One region of the Blastococcus goldschmidtiae genome, then DNA from elsewhere that is predicted to be linked to it. Evidence: riboswitches for the same ligand, from Rfam matches in the RefSeq annotation. Region 1 holds a riboswitch; the other holds the start of a gene.

Region 1 (7,601 bases):
CCCAGTTCGCAAGTTTCTGCAGGCCCGCCTGCTGCGCCGAAGTGACCCGCTTGGTGGGCGGAAACGTCCGGACTCGCGCGGACATGTCCAGCATTCCCACGGGCTCGACGCCGGTGGAGTCATAGACGAGCAGGTCCTCTAGGACTTCCTGCTGTGCAATCCTGTCATCGAGTAGGGCCGCCACTACTGCCGTTGCCGCTAACACCTCATCGCGCCACATCTCGAAATGACGAGATAGGTGCTCACCGGTCGGAATCGTGACAGGCAGATGGCAGACCGTCAGTACCAACCCTTCACCAACTTCGACCGAACCTTTATGCATCGTCTTATCGAAGTGTGGAACCCAACCCGGTCGCTGCAAGATGTAGGTGGCTTGCGTCCTAACCGGTCCTGGAGTCTGGGTGATGACAACGCGGCCCGATGTGAACCTTTCGGGCAAGCCTGCGATCGGCATGCCCACGAACGCCATGCGAAAAATCGCGGGCGAACCATCCCATGACTTGATCTTGGCGGGACGGCTCGCGGCCAGGTCCTCGCCGTCCTGTTGAGCACGGCCGGACGGGGCCGACCCATAGTTGTGCGCGGCATTGGTGTGAAGCGTTCGAGCTAGGTCGCCGCCCTTCAGGCGGTCTAACGGGTTCCCCACGAGCAATGCCTACCAGGGAGGCGGCTGGCGGTGGGGGTGCCTTTACGTTTGCTGAGGTTCGCGCAGTCGGTCGGGCCGCCGGCCGCGTGTGGGACGACGTGGTCGAGGTCGGCCCAGCCTGCGCTCACGTGGCACCCCGGATGGCGGCAGGTGCGGTCGCGCGTGACGAGGAAGCGGCGCTGCCCCGCCGACGGGCTGTAGCGGTCCACGGCCGGAGGGGCTGCGAGCACCGGGCAGCTGCACGACGTGCCGGGGTGGGCCGGGCAGCCGCGGGCCACGAGGCGTTCCAGGTCCCGGCGGCCGGTGACCGCGAGGAGCCGGCCGCACGAGTCGGTGACGGCGATGTCGAGCGTGCCGCCGGTCGGCGCCTGCAGCCCGCCCGGGCACAGGGCGTCCAGCTGCTCGAGCAGCTCACGCAGGTGGGCGGCGGTGATCGCTTCGCCGTCCACTCTCCCACGGGCGCCGGAGCCGGATCGGGCACGAACGCGGCGGGCAGGGCTGAGCCCGCGTCGAGGAAGGCACCGACGCGAAGGGCTTCGAGTGGGGCGATCACCGTGACGTGCGCCGTGACCGGGGGCTGCTCCTGCCAGGGACGGAGGATCAGGTCGATGCCCGCCCCGACCCGCAGCATCCCGATGGGCCGCCGGTCCCCGGCCTCCTGCGCGGCGCGGGCGTGCGCGTCGAGCGTCTTCCGGCATGCCACCGCCTCGGGGTGCGGCATGCGCATGCTGAGCTCGCTCATCCCGTTCCCGATGCGCCGGACGCCGACGTCGGCCGCCAGTCGCGCCTGCTTGAGTCGGCGATCGACGGCCCCCGCGTTGAGAGCCACCAGCTCGCGGTGCACGCGTTCGCGCAGTCGCCGCACCGACAGCTCGGTGACGATCGGGAGCACGGCCCGTTCCACGGCGGCGACGACCGCGGGATCGCTGTCGTCGGCCGGACGTCCCAGCTCCGCCGCGATCGCGCGGGCGCGCGGCCAGTCCAGCCTTCCGGCAGCCAGCTCCGCCCAGGTCGCAGGCAGCCGGGTCGCGAAGATCTGGGCCTGGTCGAGCAGCGTCACGGGAGCCGTCCGGCTGGTGTTCAGGATCAGCGCCAGCTCGTCGAGCACGAATTCGCTGACACCGTCGGGCCCCACGCCGGCGGCCCCGGCTTCCCCCGGGCGGGGGTCGACGGGAGCGGGACGATCTGCCGCGATGTCCAGTGCCAGCTCGAGCTTGAACGCGGCCAGCTTGGCCTCGGCGGCAGTGACCTGCTGCATCAGCGCAGCCGATTCGGACGAGGAGCGCCGGCGCGGCAGCCAGGCACCCAACCGGTCCACCTGGGCCTGCGGCTGGGGATCCACCGGCTCCCACGGTGACGGCGCGGCGTCGATGGGCACGACGGTCACACCGACCGCGAACCCTCCTCCCACTGCCATGCCCCGACGCTAGCCCCGGGGTCTGACACTCCTGGGGCGTTGACCAGCTGGTCCGCGTCTTCGAACGGTGCCGGGGAGCGGCCGGATCCACTCGGCGGCAGGTGCGACGGCGGCACCGCCAGAGCGGTGCCCCCGAGCAGTCGATGACCGCTCGGGGGCACCCGTGCACTGCCTTTCACGTCGGCCGCCTCAGGGGGTGAACGTCACCTGCTCGGCCATCGCCAGCATCTGCTCGCGACTCAGACCGTCGCTCCCCAGCAGCAGGAACAACCGGTCCGCGCCGGGTAGCTGGCCGACGACGTACCAGCACGCGCACGAGCCGTCGCCCCCGTCCCCGAGTGCCATGCGGCCCGCGCCGCCCTGGATGGTGACCGGTTCCGGGCCGTCGGCGAAGGTGAGGCCCTCCAGAGCACCGTCGAGCGCCTCGTCGCCGCCGAAAGCCCACAGGCTCAGTCGGAGCAGTTCGTCAGGCTGCGTCGCGCTGACCAGGTCGATGCTGCGGCTCTCCTCGTAGCCGCCGACCTTCCAGCCGGCCGGCGCGAGCCCGAACTGCAGGTCCAGGGACTGCGGCCGGTCGACGATCGACGCCGCCACGGGGAGCAACGCCGACGTGCTGCTGTAGGCACCTTCGCCCGAGACCGCGACCCACAGGCCATCGGGCCGTTCCCACAGGAGGTCGATCGACCCGTCACCGCGCAGGACCTCAGCCTCGGCGGCACCGACCGGAACCGTCCCCGAGGGCTGGTCGCCGAGCCCGACGTCGTCCATGCCTCGTGGATCCTCCGGGTACAGGACCACCAGCACGCGGTCGCCGCTGTCGGAGGTGTAGTCGGCGGCGTGGACCAACGGCTGGTCACCGAAAAGGGGAACCCCGCCCCAGCGGCTGAACATCGGCCTCACACCGGGCGGGGGCGCCTCGACGGTCAGGGGAAAGGTGACCACCTCGGCCGCGACGAGGTCGATCGCGCCAGGAACAGTGCCGCTCGGCAGCTCCGTCCGGCCGCCTGGCGCAGCTGGGCGATCGGACGAGGCGACGGCGATGGCGACCACCCAGGCAGCAGCGAGGGCGAGAACCCCGGCGCCCAGGCGGACGAGCGTCCGGCGCCGTGCGCGAAAGCTGGCCCGTCGACCGCTCCGGGCGTCCTCCGCCAGCTGGCGGGCGGCCACCACGGAGGCGGGCTCGTCACGGAACAGCCCCTCGAGGGTCCGCGGGAGGTCCTCCGAGCTTTCGTTCCGGAGCAGGTCGAGGAAGCTCTCGGGCAGGGACGGGAGTGCTTCGTCCCGGACGCCTACCGCCGCGGCGAGCCGGGCGTCCAGCTCCTGGTCAGACATCACGGGAGGCCTCCTGGTCACGGTCGGACGTGGACAGTGCGGCACGCAGCCGGGTGCGGGCGCGGTGGAGCCGGACACGAACGGTTCCTGCAGGGATGCCGAGCACCTCGGCCGCCTCGGCAGGAGTGAGCGACTCCCACGCGATGAGCGTCATCAGCTCACGGTCATCGGGCGTGAGCAGCTCCAGCGCCTCGTGCAGGCGTCCGTCCTCGTCGTGGCGGCCGGCAGGGTCTGGGATGCAGGCGCCTGTCTCACCGAAGGCCGCGGCCAGGCGCTCACCCAGCCGGGCAGCACGTCGGGTACCCCGCACGGTGTTGGCCAGGCACCGCCGTGCGATGCCGAAGAGCCAGGGACGGATCTCGTCGGCGTCGACCGGCACGTCGTCCCGGCGCCGCCAGGCGGTGGCGAAGGTCTCGGCCACGACGTCGAGGGCGTCCTCGCGCGACGCCGTCCGGCGAAGCGCATAGCCGAGCACGGCGGAGCCGTTCGTGCGGTAGGCGTCCTCGAGGAGCGAAGTGGAGGACGGGGGCGGGTGGTCGGGAGTGGGCGCCGGTCGGCCCTGCATCGCCATCACACACCTACATGTCCGGCACACGGTCGAGCGTTACGGCGTCGGCGTGCCGGATGGGCGCGGCAGGAACGACGGAGGGCCTCGACCGGCGGATGCGGGTCAAGGGCCTCGAGTTGCTCCCCCGACTGGACGTGAACCAGTAACCCTGCGATGTGATCCTGGGCCGCTTGCTGCCGTTGGCTCGCCTTGAATATGCAGGTCAGAGGCACCGTGGGGCGTTGGCTGCGACCGCTCGTGATGGCTGGTTGCGGGAGCATCGGGTGCCTAGAGAGTGCCTGCCGAGGGGCCCGTCCCAGCGACCTCAACGCCAATCTTCTCCCAGGCAGGGGACGTCGTCGGCGCCGGCATCGCCTACGTCGACCGGCCTGCTCGAGCGGCCCCCGCCCGACCGGGAGCGCGCCGCCGTCGCCGGGCGGCGCCGCGCTGCAGCGGGAGGGCCCACGACCCCGTCGGCGGCGGCCCGCCATCGATGACGCATGCGATGTCGCTGTAGGTCAGTCGGCTCCGCCGTCCGACTGCTCCTCACCTCGCGGTTCGACAGCCTCGTCACTGTGGATCACAAGGGTGCCGGACTCGGCTCCCGCGTCCTCGAGACGCCAGATGAGCTCTCCGACGTGCCGTTGCAGCCGCTGCCACTCGTCGTCCGGGTGCGTGGCGCCTCCGTCGAGCTCCCGGTGCTCTGCGAATGCCCGCAGGTAGGCCTTCAACCCCGCCCCCAACGTCATCAGGTCGTATCCAGACAGCGTCACGCTGTACGTCGTGCCGGGCTTCATCCCGCGACCGTAGGCAGTCCGTCAACACGCTGACCGGAGCGTGTCGACGACCTCCGTGGGTTACCTCTGCGCGGTCACCGCCCTCGGTGGTGCGTGCACAGGACTGCTGGCACGCCGCGTCGAGCGCGCGATCCACGACCAGCACGGCGAGGGACTGATCTCCACCGAGACAGGCCAGGGGCCATGGCTGCGGCGGCGTGCCCGAGCGTCGGGCGGCCCGTCGACAGCGCCCCCTGCCCCACCGAACCTTAGGGCAGGGGCCGCTTGTCGTCGGTCCTGAGCTCAGCGGACCACCGCGTTCAGTCGGTTACCCGGCTCACCGGAACGCCACGTGGGGGTGATCCATGTGGTTGGCCGTGGCGGATCCACGGTCTTCCATCGCACGCCACGCCCAGCCGGTCCACGGACCGGCGATCCGCTGCCGCCAGATCACGCTCTCGACGCCGAGTCGCGCCGCGTTGTCGATCACGAACTGGGCGACGGCGTCGCCCTTGGCCCGATCGGAGTAGACCATGAAGTCAGCCGCGCGGCCCTGGGTGGGGGTGTGCCCGGGGCGGGTGACGACCGTGGAGACGCCGAACCGCTCGGCGATCTCCTGGACGCCGGGCCGGACGTGCGGATCCCACGCCCCGTAGGCGCTGGAGGGAGCAGCCGCTCTGTGGGCCGGGGCCGGGGCCGGGGCCGGGGCCGGGGCCGGGGCGATGGCAGACCGATCCACCCCTCGGCTGGCGCGCTCGGAAGCCGCGCGCGGCGCGGCTGCCGGGACCGCCTCTCCGCTGAGGACGAGCCGCTGACCGACGCGCAGGACGTTCGGGTTCGCGCCGATCGCCTCTCGGTTGAGGGCGTGCAGCTGCTGCCAACTGGTGCCGTGGCGGGCGGCGATCCTGCTGAGCGTGTCTCCCGCCCGCACGGTGTACGCACCCGAGCCGCTGGCCGCTGACGGCGTCGGGCCGAAGCCGCCGATGCTGAGCACCTGACCGATGCGCAAGACGTTCGGGTCGGACCCGATCGTGTCTCGGTTGTCGGCGTGGATCGATCGCCACGAGGTGCCGTGGCTGGCCGCGAGCTCGCCGAGGGTGTCGCCGGAGCGAACTGTGTGGTCCCCGGAGTGGGCCTGGGCGGGGGCGATCATCCCAACGGAGACGGCCGCTGCTGCCGCGACGACCACGGCGGGTCGTGCCACGGCCGCCACGACAGGGTTGCGGGTCGGACGGCGATGCCGCCCCTTGTAGCGCTTGGACATGGGTGATGACCCTCTCGCCGCCTACGGGGTTAGCTGTCGGGTTCGGGCGAGAGTTGCCCGGCCGCATCATGCGGCTTCACCCCAAGGCCCGAAGGCCTAGTCCTACGAGGTGGGTCCCCCGCGCCTGCCCGTCGCTTTCGACAGGACCGGTGACGGTGGGCAGGTTGGGCGGTGCCGTCATCCGGGTCCACCGCTCGGCGAACCTCAGCACGGTAGGCAGACCCCCGACGCAGGCAGCAACCCCCGAGCCAGTTTTCCCTGGCTCGCCCGCGAGGATGAACAACGCGTCACCGGGAGCCTGCACCGCGTGTACTTGTCAGCTCCGGCCGACCACTTCTTCCGGGGATAGCCGGTCTGGGAAGTCCCACCTCTGGTTGATGGCGAGCAGCCGGTAGGTATCGCGGCGCCGTAGCCGGCGGTCGGCCCTAGGTGCGGGCCCCGGTCTTCGTCGACGTGCTCCCCGGAGAAGGGCGGCACCTGGATTGGTGGACGTGGCCGAGGCGCTGCGGGCTCACCCGGACCGCATGCGCCCGGTCGCAGCCGATCGAGACCGACGCGCAGCCCGTCCAAGGGACCCCAGCTGGTGGCCCGCATTGAGCACAGCAGCCCGCGGGCGAGGCCGATCGGCGGTCGCCTGTCGTCGCAGTCGCTCCGCCCGGTTACCCGGAGCCCGACTGCGATGCCTGATCGCCGAGGCCCGGGAATGATCCCAGCTGCTCGGCGACCCGGGGCACATCCCGCCCTTGCGCTACCCGGTCTGCTCGCGGATCTCGAACACCATCCGCACGGCCCGCTCACGCAGCACGTCGGGATACTTCTTCGGTGCTGGCACTGCGCCACCCTTCCGTGGAGTCAGTGCCTCCACCAGACCCGGCGCGGTTCAGGTCGGAGCGACGACGGGTGTGGGATCGGTGCGGTTGTCCGACCGTGCCGTGCGCGCCAATCGACGCCCGCCGGTGAGCGACAGAACGGCAGTGAAGACGACGGCGCCGGTGAGGACGATCATCGTCCCGGAAGGCACGTCGAGGTGGTAGCTGAGGTTCATTCCGACGAAGCCGCATCCAGCGCCGATGACTGTGGACAGCCAGAGCATGCGGGAGAAGCGGTTGGTGAGCATCCTGGCTACGACGGCGGGGATCACCAGGGTGGCCGCCACAAGGGTGACCCCGATGACCGTAAGGGTGGCGAGGATCGCCAGTGAGAGTACGAGCATGAGCAGGGCATCAGTCCGGGCGACACGTACGCCGCTGACGTCGGCGACCTCGGGGTCGAAGGTGGCGAACAGCAGGGCGCGGTAGTTGAGGAAGATGACTGCGACGGCGAATGTCGTGATGCCGGCGAGGGCCAGAACGTCTTCGGCCGAGACTCCGATGATGCTGCCGAACAGCGCGGCGTCGAACGAAGGTCCTCTGCTGCCGTAGTGCGACAGCAGCGCCACGCCGAGGGCGAACGACGAGGTGGTGATGACGCCGATCGCCGCGTCGGCGCCGATTCGCCGGCTGCGGGTGACCTTGTTGATGGCCAGCGCGGAGGCCAGGCCCCACACCCCGGCGCCGAGGTAGTAGTTGATGCTGATGATGGAGCTGGCCGCAAACCCCCCGAAGATCGCGTGGGACAGG
Region 2 (7,601 bases), on a different contig from region 1:
GGCAGGTGAAGAACCTGCGCTCTCGTTACCGGGGCGCGGGCAAGGACGACCGGTTCGACGCCTATCTGCTGGCCGACACGATGCGCACCGACGGGCACCGCTACACCGACCTGACCCGCGACACCCCCGCCACCACCGGCCTGCGCGCCCTGGTGCGTGCCCGCCAGGACCTGGTCGAGGTTCGGGTCGGTCTGGTCAACCAGCTGCGGCACACCCTGGAGCTGGCCTTTCCCGGCGCAGTGGGGTTGTTCTTCGACCTGCACAGCCCGATCGCCCGCGCCTTCCTGCAGCGCTTTCCCACCGCGGCCGAGGCAGCCGTCCTCGACGAGGAGACGATGGCCGCCTGGCTGGCCGCTGAGGGCTACTGCGGACGCACCCCGGCCGCGGTCTTCATCGACCGGCTGCGCAGCGCCCCGGCCGGGCTCACCGGTATCGAGGCCGATGCCCGCCGGCACATCACCCTGGCGCTGCTGGCCGCCATCGACGCCATCGAGGCCCAGGCCGCCGCCCTCAGCCGGCGGATCAAGGAGACCCTGGCTCTGCACCCGGACGCGCCGATCTTCACCAGCCTGCCCCGCGCCGGCCAGATCAGAGCCGCCGCCCTGCTGGCCGAGATCGGCGACGCCCGCGGCCGCTATCCGACCGCCGATGCACTGGCTGCCGCGGCCGGTGCCTGCCCGGTTACCTTCGAGTCAGGCAAGCATCGCGCAGTCGGGTTCCGCTACGCCGCCGACGCCAAGCTTCGCCGGGCGCTCACCGACTTCGCCGACGACTCCCGCCACGCCAACCCCTGGGCCGCCGACATCTACACCCGCGCCCGAGCCCGCGGCATGCGCCACCCACACGCCGTTCGAGTGCTGGCCCGCGCCTGGACCGCCGTCATATGGCGCTGCTGGCAGGACTCAGTTCCCTACGATCCGGCCCGCCACGGCGCCCTCAACCGCTACCTCAACCAGGACGCCGCAGCGGCGGCTTGACACAGGGCTACTCAGCCGGTGAGCACCTCTGGGCGACCCGCATCAGGGTCGGGGTCATCCCCTCCGTCGGCAGGTCGTCCCGCCAAACGTCGCGGACTCTCTGGATGACCACCTCCGGGAGACCCAGGCGCCGTCGGTTTGTCTTGGCGGCTTACTACTACGTGGACCAGTACCCTGAGATCGGTTCGTGAAGGGGGTGGTCGTGCCAATGCGAAAGCTGTGGATCCTGTGGTTGTTCGCCGGTGTCCTGTCGATGCACGGCGCCCAGCACGTCTTCGCCGAACCGGGGGTCGGCGGTAGCGCCTCGGCGCACGCCGATAACGGCATCGGTCACCCATCCGCAGCATCGGCCGCGTTCAGCCCGGAGTCTTCGCTCAGCGGTTCCTCCGTGGCCGCCCCCATCCAGCGTTTGGCGGCAGTAGCCGGGATTCCGACGCCGGGTGATGCACCGGATCATGACCTCGCCAACCACGCGTGGTCCCTGTGTCTCGCGGTCTTTCTGGCTGGGTTCCTCGCTCTTCGGGCAACGGGTCGAGGGCGGCGCCTTGCTTCGTCGGCCCGGTGCGCCGTCGAACGCGGGCTACGACCGCCGATGGGTTGGTTGAGGCCTCCACGACCACCGGAACTAGCGTCGCTGTGTCTCCTGCGGATCTAGGCCGACCGATCTGGACCCCGCCGACCAAGGCGTCGGAGGGGTCGAACGGCACGCCGGCACCGCAACCAACAGGAGACTGCAATGACCCGCACCACAGCACGACTCGTCCAGCTGACCGGCGGACTCATCGCCGGCACGATCATCCTGACCGGTTGCTCGGGCAGCTCCGGTGGCTCCTCCGCCGGCAGCAGCCCCGGGGCGGAGAGTTCTGCGACCGAGGAAGCGACGTTCAACGATGCTGACGTCGCCTTCGCGCAGGGCATGATCCCGCACCACGAGGGGGCCCTCAGCATGTCAGATGTCGCCGCGGAGCGAGCCACTGATCCCCGCGTCGTCGACTTGGCCAACCGCATCGAGGCCGGGCAGGACCCGGAGATCGATCTGTTGACCGGATGGCTCGAGGAGTGGGGTGAGCCGCTCGAGTCCGATGGCATGGGTGGCATGGACCACGGTTCCAACGACATGGACATGGACATGGAGGAGATGCCCGTCGCGGGTCCCGAATTCGACCGGATGTGGCTGCAGTCCATGATCGAGCACCACATGGGTGCTGTGCAGATGGCACAGACGGAGCTCAAGGATGGACGGGACACTGAAGCGCTGGAGCTGGCGCAGCTGATCAGCGAGACGCAGATGCAGGAGATCGCCGAGATGGAGGCACTACTCGTAGAGCTCGGCGGCTGATCTCCACCTGGTGCTGCCGGTCACTGATCGGCAGCACCAGGTGCCTGATCACCCTTATATTCCCGCCTCCGAGAGGCTCCATCGTTGAGCCGACACAGCGGGCGCCGATGATGCGGTCGAACAGCGACCGCCCACCGGTGTGACCGGGCCACCGGCCGCCGACTGCCATTGGTTGTCGATCGGCCGATGACGACCGACGACCCGGGGGCAGCCTCCCAAAATGACGTACCCGCTGGTCCAAGAGCTCGCCGAGAAGATCCCCGTCGCGGTGACCTGCCGGGTGCTCGGCTTCTCCACGCAGCCTTCTACAAGTGGCAGACCAGCCCGGTCAGCCAGCGCGACCTCGCCGACGCCTACCTCACCAACGCCCTCATCGACGCCCACGGCGATGACCCGGAATTCGGCTACCGGTTCGTCGCCGACGAAGTCGCCGGCGTTGGCCTGGTCGCCGGTGAGCGGCGGATCTGGCGGCTGTGCTCGGCGCAGAAGCTCTGGTCGACCACGGTGCGCAAGGGGTGGCGGGCAAGAGCCCCGGCCCGGCGGTGCACGACGACCACGTGCAGCGGAACTTCACCGCGCCCGCCCCGGACCGGGTGTGGCTGACCGACATCACCGAGCACCCCACCGCGGAAGGCAAGCTGTACTGCTGCGCGGTCAAGGACCTGTTCAGCAACCGCATCGTCGGCTGCGCGATCGACGAGCGGATGACCGCCCAGCTGGCCGTCACCGCACTGCGCACGGCAGTGGCCCGACGTCGGCCCGGCGGTGTGGTCGTGGTTCACAGCGACCGCGGATCGCAATTTCGAGCAAGATCATTCCAGGCGGTCCTGACCGCCGCAGGCCTGCAAGGTTCGATGGGGCGAGTTGCTTCGGCAGGTGACAACGCTGCGATGGAGTCATGGCACGCGCTGCTGCAGAAGAACGTCCTGGACCGCCGCCGCTGGCGCACCCGCGCCGAGCTGCACGCCGCGATCGTGTTCTGGACCGAGCACACCTACAACCGCCGCCGTCGGCAACGCGCACTGGCAAGCTCACCCCGGTCGAGTTCGAACTCGCCTTCACCACTCAAGCCGCTATCGCGGCATGATCACTCCCAACCACCGTCAACCGAAGCTGCAGCAGTCCCGATCGGCGTCGGATACACCGGCGGCGTTCTGCGGCGTCAACTCGAGGTCGTGCGGCTCCGCGTCTGAAGCGGTCAGGGAAGACACCTGGGAGTCCGCCGTCAAGCAGTGGTTGACCGAGCTGACAATCACACGCGGTGCAGGCTCCTATGACGCATAGTTCATCCTCGCGGGCGCAGCGGGGAAAGTCGACCCGGGGGTTGCTGCCCTCATCCGGAGTCTGCATACCGTGCTGAGGTTCGCCGAGCGGTGGACCCGGATGATGGCACCGCCGAACCTGCCCGCCGTCACACCGGTCCTGTTGAAAACGACGGGCAGGGCGGGGGACCCACCTCGCATGACTAGGCCTTCAGGTCTTGGGGTGAAGCCGTGTGATGCGGCCGGGCAGCTCTCGCCGGAACCCGACAGCTAACTCCGTAGGCGGCGAGAGGCTCACCACCTATGTCTAAGCGCTACGTCGGGCGGCACCGCCGCCCTACCCGCAACCCTGTCGTGGCGGCCGTGGCACGACCCGCCGTGGTCGTCGCGGCAGCAGCGGCCGTCTCCGTCGGGATGATCGCCCCCGCTCAGGCTCACTCCGGGGACCACACGGTTCGCTCCGGCGACACCCTCGGCGGACTCGCGGCCAGCCACGGCACCTCGTGGCGAACGATCTACGCGGACAACCGCGACACGATCGGGTCCAACCCGAACCTCCTGCGCATCGGTCAGGTGCTCACCACCGGCGGCTCCGGCTCGACGCCGTCAGCGGCCAGCGGCTCGAGCGCGTACACCGTACGCGCGGGAGACACGCTCAACAGGATCGCTGCCCGGCACGGCACCACCTGGCAGCAGCTGCACGCCCTCAACCGGGAGGTCGTCGGCGCGAACCCGAACGTCCTGCGCGTCGGTCAGCGCCTCCTCCTCAGCGGGCAAGCCTCCCCGGCCGCCGCGCCGCGTGCCGTTCCAGAGCGCGCCAGCCGTGGCTCGGACAGGCCCGCCCCGGCCCCAGCCCCCGCGCCGACGTATGCAGCGGCTGCGCCTTCGAGCGCCTACGGGGCGTGGGATCCGCACGTCCGACCCGCCGTCCAGGAGATCGCCGATCGGTTCGGCATCTCGACAGTCCTCACCCGCCCCGGGCACACCCCCACCCAGGGCCGCGCGGCTGACTTCATGGTCTACACCGACCGGGCCAAGGGAGACGCCGTCGCCCAGTACGTGATCGACAACGCGGCTCGGCTCGGAGTCGAGAGCGTGATCTGGCGGCAGCGGATTGCCGGTCCGTGGACCGGTTGGGCGTGGCGCGCAATGGAAGACCGCGGATCCGCCACGGCCAACCACATGGATCACCCCCACGTGGCGTTCCGGTGAGCCGGGTAACCGACTGACCGCGGTGGTCCGTTAAGCCCGGACCGACGACAAGCGTCCCCTGCCCCGCTGTTCGGTGGGGCAGGGGGCGCTGTCTACGGGCGGCCCGACGTTCGGGCACGCCGCCGCGGCTGTGGTCCCTGGCTGCCCCGGTGGACATGACCCACTGACCCACCGACTCCCGCCTCACAAAGTCTTCTGTGTGGAGCCGGCGCAACTGCGACTGATGTGTCCAGACAGCGGACGCCAGCCGAGTCACGCCCCCGCGTGCGTAGCTCGTCGGTCGGCCGATGTCGACCGCCAGCCTGGGGCCCGAACCAGTCCCGACGGTGGGATATCCCTGGTCTGCGGATTCGCATGAGCTCCGCGAAACTCTCGGTTCCTGTCGGGTGCCGGCGGAGGGCCCCCTATGAGTGAGCAGTGATGATATGTCGCCCCCATACCCGCGCCGCTCTCAGAGTCAAGTCACTGCTCTTTGGCGTTCTGCATCCGACCTGGCTCATTCGGCCACGTCCTCCAAGGCCAAGAGGTCGTCGATCGTCTGCCGTCGACGGATCAGACGCACGGCGCCTCCATCGATGAGCACCTCGGGTGCAAGTGGACGTGAGTTGTAATTCGACGACATGCTGGCTCCGTACGCCCCGGTGTTCATGAAGACGACGAGGTCGCCGACCACGACGGCCGGCAGTGGTGCGTGCTCGACGACGCCGTCCGGACTCTGGGTGAAGACGTCTCCTGACTCGCACAGGGGGCCGGCCAGCACTGTGGCCGACACGTCCCCGTCACGCCTGTCTCCCTCCCGGGTGATGACCTCGGTGCCGTGACTGCTGCCATACAGGGCAGGCCGGATGAGATCGTTGAAGCCGGCGTCCAAGAGGACGAATCGGTTCGACCCCATCCGCTTGAACGCGCGGACCTCGGCGACGAGCACTCCGGAGTTCGCGACGAGAAAGCGCCCGGGTTCGATCTCCAGTCGCACGTGGTGCCCCAGGTGGGCGGTCAGTTCATGGCGCGCGTCGTCCCAGAGCCGGAAGTACCGATCCGTATCCACGATCGGATCGGCAACTGTTTCTCTGACGGTGAGGCCACCTCCCGCGGAGATCGCGCGGATGTCGTGGTCGATCCTCTTGGCATCTCGGACCATCGATTCGCACACCCGCTCGAGGTGCCCGTAGTCCACCCCTGAACCGATGTGCATGTGCAGGCCGATCAGGTCGAGACCGTGACGATCGACGGACTCCACGACGTCGGTCAGGTCCTCATGCCAGATACCGTGCTTACTCGCCGGGCCGCCGGTGTTCGTCTTCTGACTGTGCCCGTGACCGAAGCCGGGATTGACTCGTATCCACACGGGATGCCCGGGGGAGATCTCTCCGAGCTGCTCGACCATCTGCGGCGACCCAACGTTCACCGGGACACCCAGATCGGCAACCCGCTGGAGCGTTTGCCGATCGAGCACGTCTGCGGTGAAGACGATCGGATCCTCATCCCCACCAGGGGTGTACCCGGCTGCCAGCGCCCGCTCGATCTCACCGGCCGACACGGCGTCAACCATGACTGCCTCTTTCCGCATCAACCTCAGGATGTGAAGGTTCGACGAGGCCTTCTGCGCGAAACGGATGGTGTCGAACTGCCGAAGTAGGTTGATCTGCGTGCGGATGCGCCCGGCGTCGTAGATCCACACCGGTGTCCCGTACCGCTCGGCGACGGCGGCGATCGTCGCGCCGTCCATCCCGTCAGGAGCGGTCAGCGTTCCCGGTCGTCGTGTCATCGCGTCCTCCATCAGCGCCGGTGCAGCATTCTCGGTCGGCATGCGTCATGCAGGAGCGGGTGGCCACGACGACGTAACCCGCCGACATGCCTCCAGCCGTCGTCTCGACGTGGCACATCCCGCCGTCCTCGTCCACGTCCCGGCCCCACACGCCCTCGACAACGACGCCGCCTCGGCGGACGAACGCCTCGGCCAGTCCGGCGAGGTATCGGCCAGGGTGAAAGTGCGCCTGGTACTGGAAGTGCAGTGCTGCGGCGACCTCGAACGGCAACGGGGCCTCGCGCGACATGGTCACCGGGAACCCGATGCGTTCGGCGACCGACCTCGCCCTCCTTCTCGATTTCCGCCACCTTGGCGTCGTCCTCGGTGTAGACGACGTGCGGGTGACCGTGCTCGAGCATGCAGTCGATGCCGAGGGTCTCGATGAGACCGAGGATCTCTTGCAGCCCGGCCACATTCGCCTCCGCATAGGCGGCTGCAGCGTCGAGGCCCCGTGTCTGCTCGATCTTCGAGTACGGGGCTCCGTGGCCGTTGGTGACCTTCACCGTGGAGTGGGTGGTCACCGATCGACCGATCGACCGATCGGCTCGGCCGAGACGACGGCTACACGACGGCCGGCACGCTGGAGGCGTAAAGCGGTGGTGACACCGACGATCCTCCGACCGAGGACCATGACATCCGCGGCCAGTGGACGCGGCTCGGTCGACCCCAGATCCAAAACCGGCGTGGTGTCTACCCACGGTGAGACGTGACGGCCTTCAGCGACTGGCATGGTGCGCGTTCCTTTCGATTGATGACGTAGTTCCGACCTGCTCGCGCTGACCCGGGCCTGCGGCATCTACCCGACCGGGCGTCCCGAGACCGCTGCTACACCGAACTATCATGGGTTCGACGTGGTGATGGCCGGGGGATAGGCAGCACCGTCCCCGCGAGCCGGCCTGGTCCGGGGAGGGGCAGTGCAGGGGGACTTTTTGTGCTGGGCCCTTGTGCACGTCTCCAGAGGGCACGATCGGCTCCGGGTAGCTGGCCAGTGGCGACCGCCA

What was found. Region 1 has a riboswitch for cyclic di-AMP ahead of RM425_RS09475 (LysM peptidoglycan-binding domain-containing protein). Riboswitches for the same ligand answer to the same signal wherever they lie in the genome.
Region 2: it holds a riboswitch for cyclic di-AMP, as region 1 does, so the genes downstream of both, RM425_RS06770 (LysM peptidoglycan-binding domain-containing protein) here and RM425_RS09475 (LysM peptidoglycan-binding domain-containing protein) in region 1, are expected to answer to the same signal.

The regions. Positions count from the first base shown of each region.
Region 1 is NZ_JAVREI010000005.1:40,616-48,216, reverse strand. It holds gene RM425_RS09500 (hypothetical protein) at 1-646, opposite strand, end outside; gene RM425_RS09495 (DUF222 domain-containing protein) at 771-2,063, opposite strand; gene RM425_RS09490 (hypothetical protein) at 2,253-3,398, opposite strand; gene RM425_RS09485 (RNA polymerase sigma factor) at 3,388-3,966, opposite strand; gene RM425_RS09480 (hypothetical protein) at 4,461-4,739, opposite strand; gene RM425_RS09475 (LysM peptidoglycan-binding domain-containing protein) at 5,056-5,922, opposite strand; cyclic di-AMP (ydaO/yuaA leader) riboswitch at 5,987-6,135, opposite strand; gene RM425_RS09470 (metal ABC transporter permease) at 6,863-7,601, opposite strand, start outside.
Region 2 is NZ_JAVREI010000002.1:422,221-429,821, forward strand. It holds gene RM425_RS06755 (IS110 family RNA-guided transposase) at 1-977, shown strand, start outside; gene RM425_RS21630 (DUF6153 family protein) at 1,186-1,632, shown strand; gene RM425_RS06760 (DUF305 domain-containing protein) at 1,714-2,316, shown strand; partial or broken gene RM425_RS06765 (IS3 family transposase) at 2,516-3,403, shown strand; cyclic di-AMP (ydaO/yuaA leader) riboswitch at 3,700-3,875, shown strand; gene RM425_RS06770 (LysM peptidoglycan-binding domain-containing protein) at 3,957-4,790, shown strand; gene lysA (diaminopimelate decarboxylase) at 5,287-6,600, opposite strand; gene RM425_RS06780 (FAD-dependent oxidoreductase) at 6,524-7,027, opposite strand.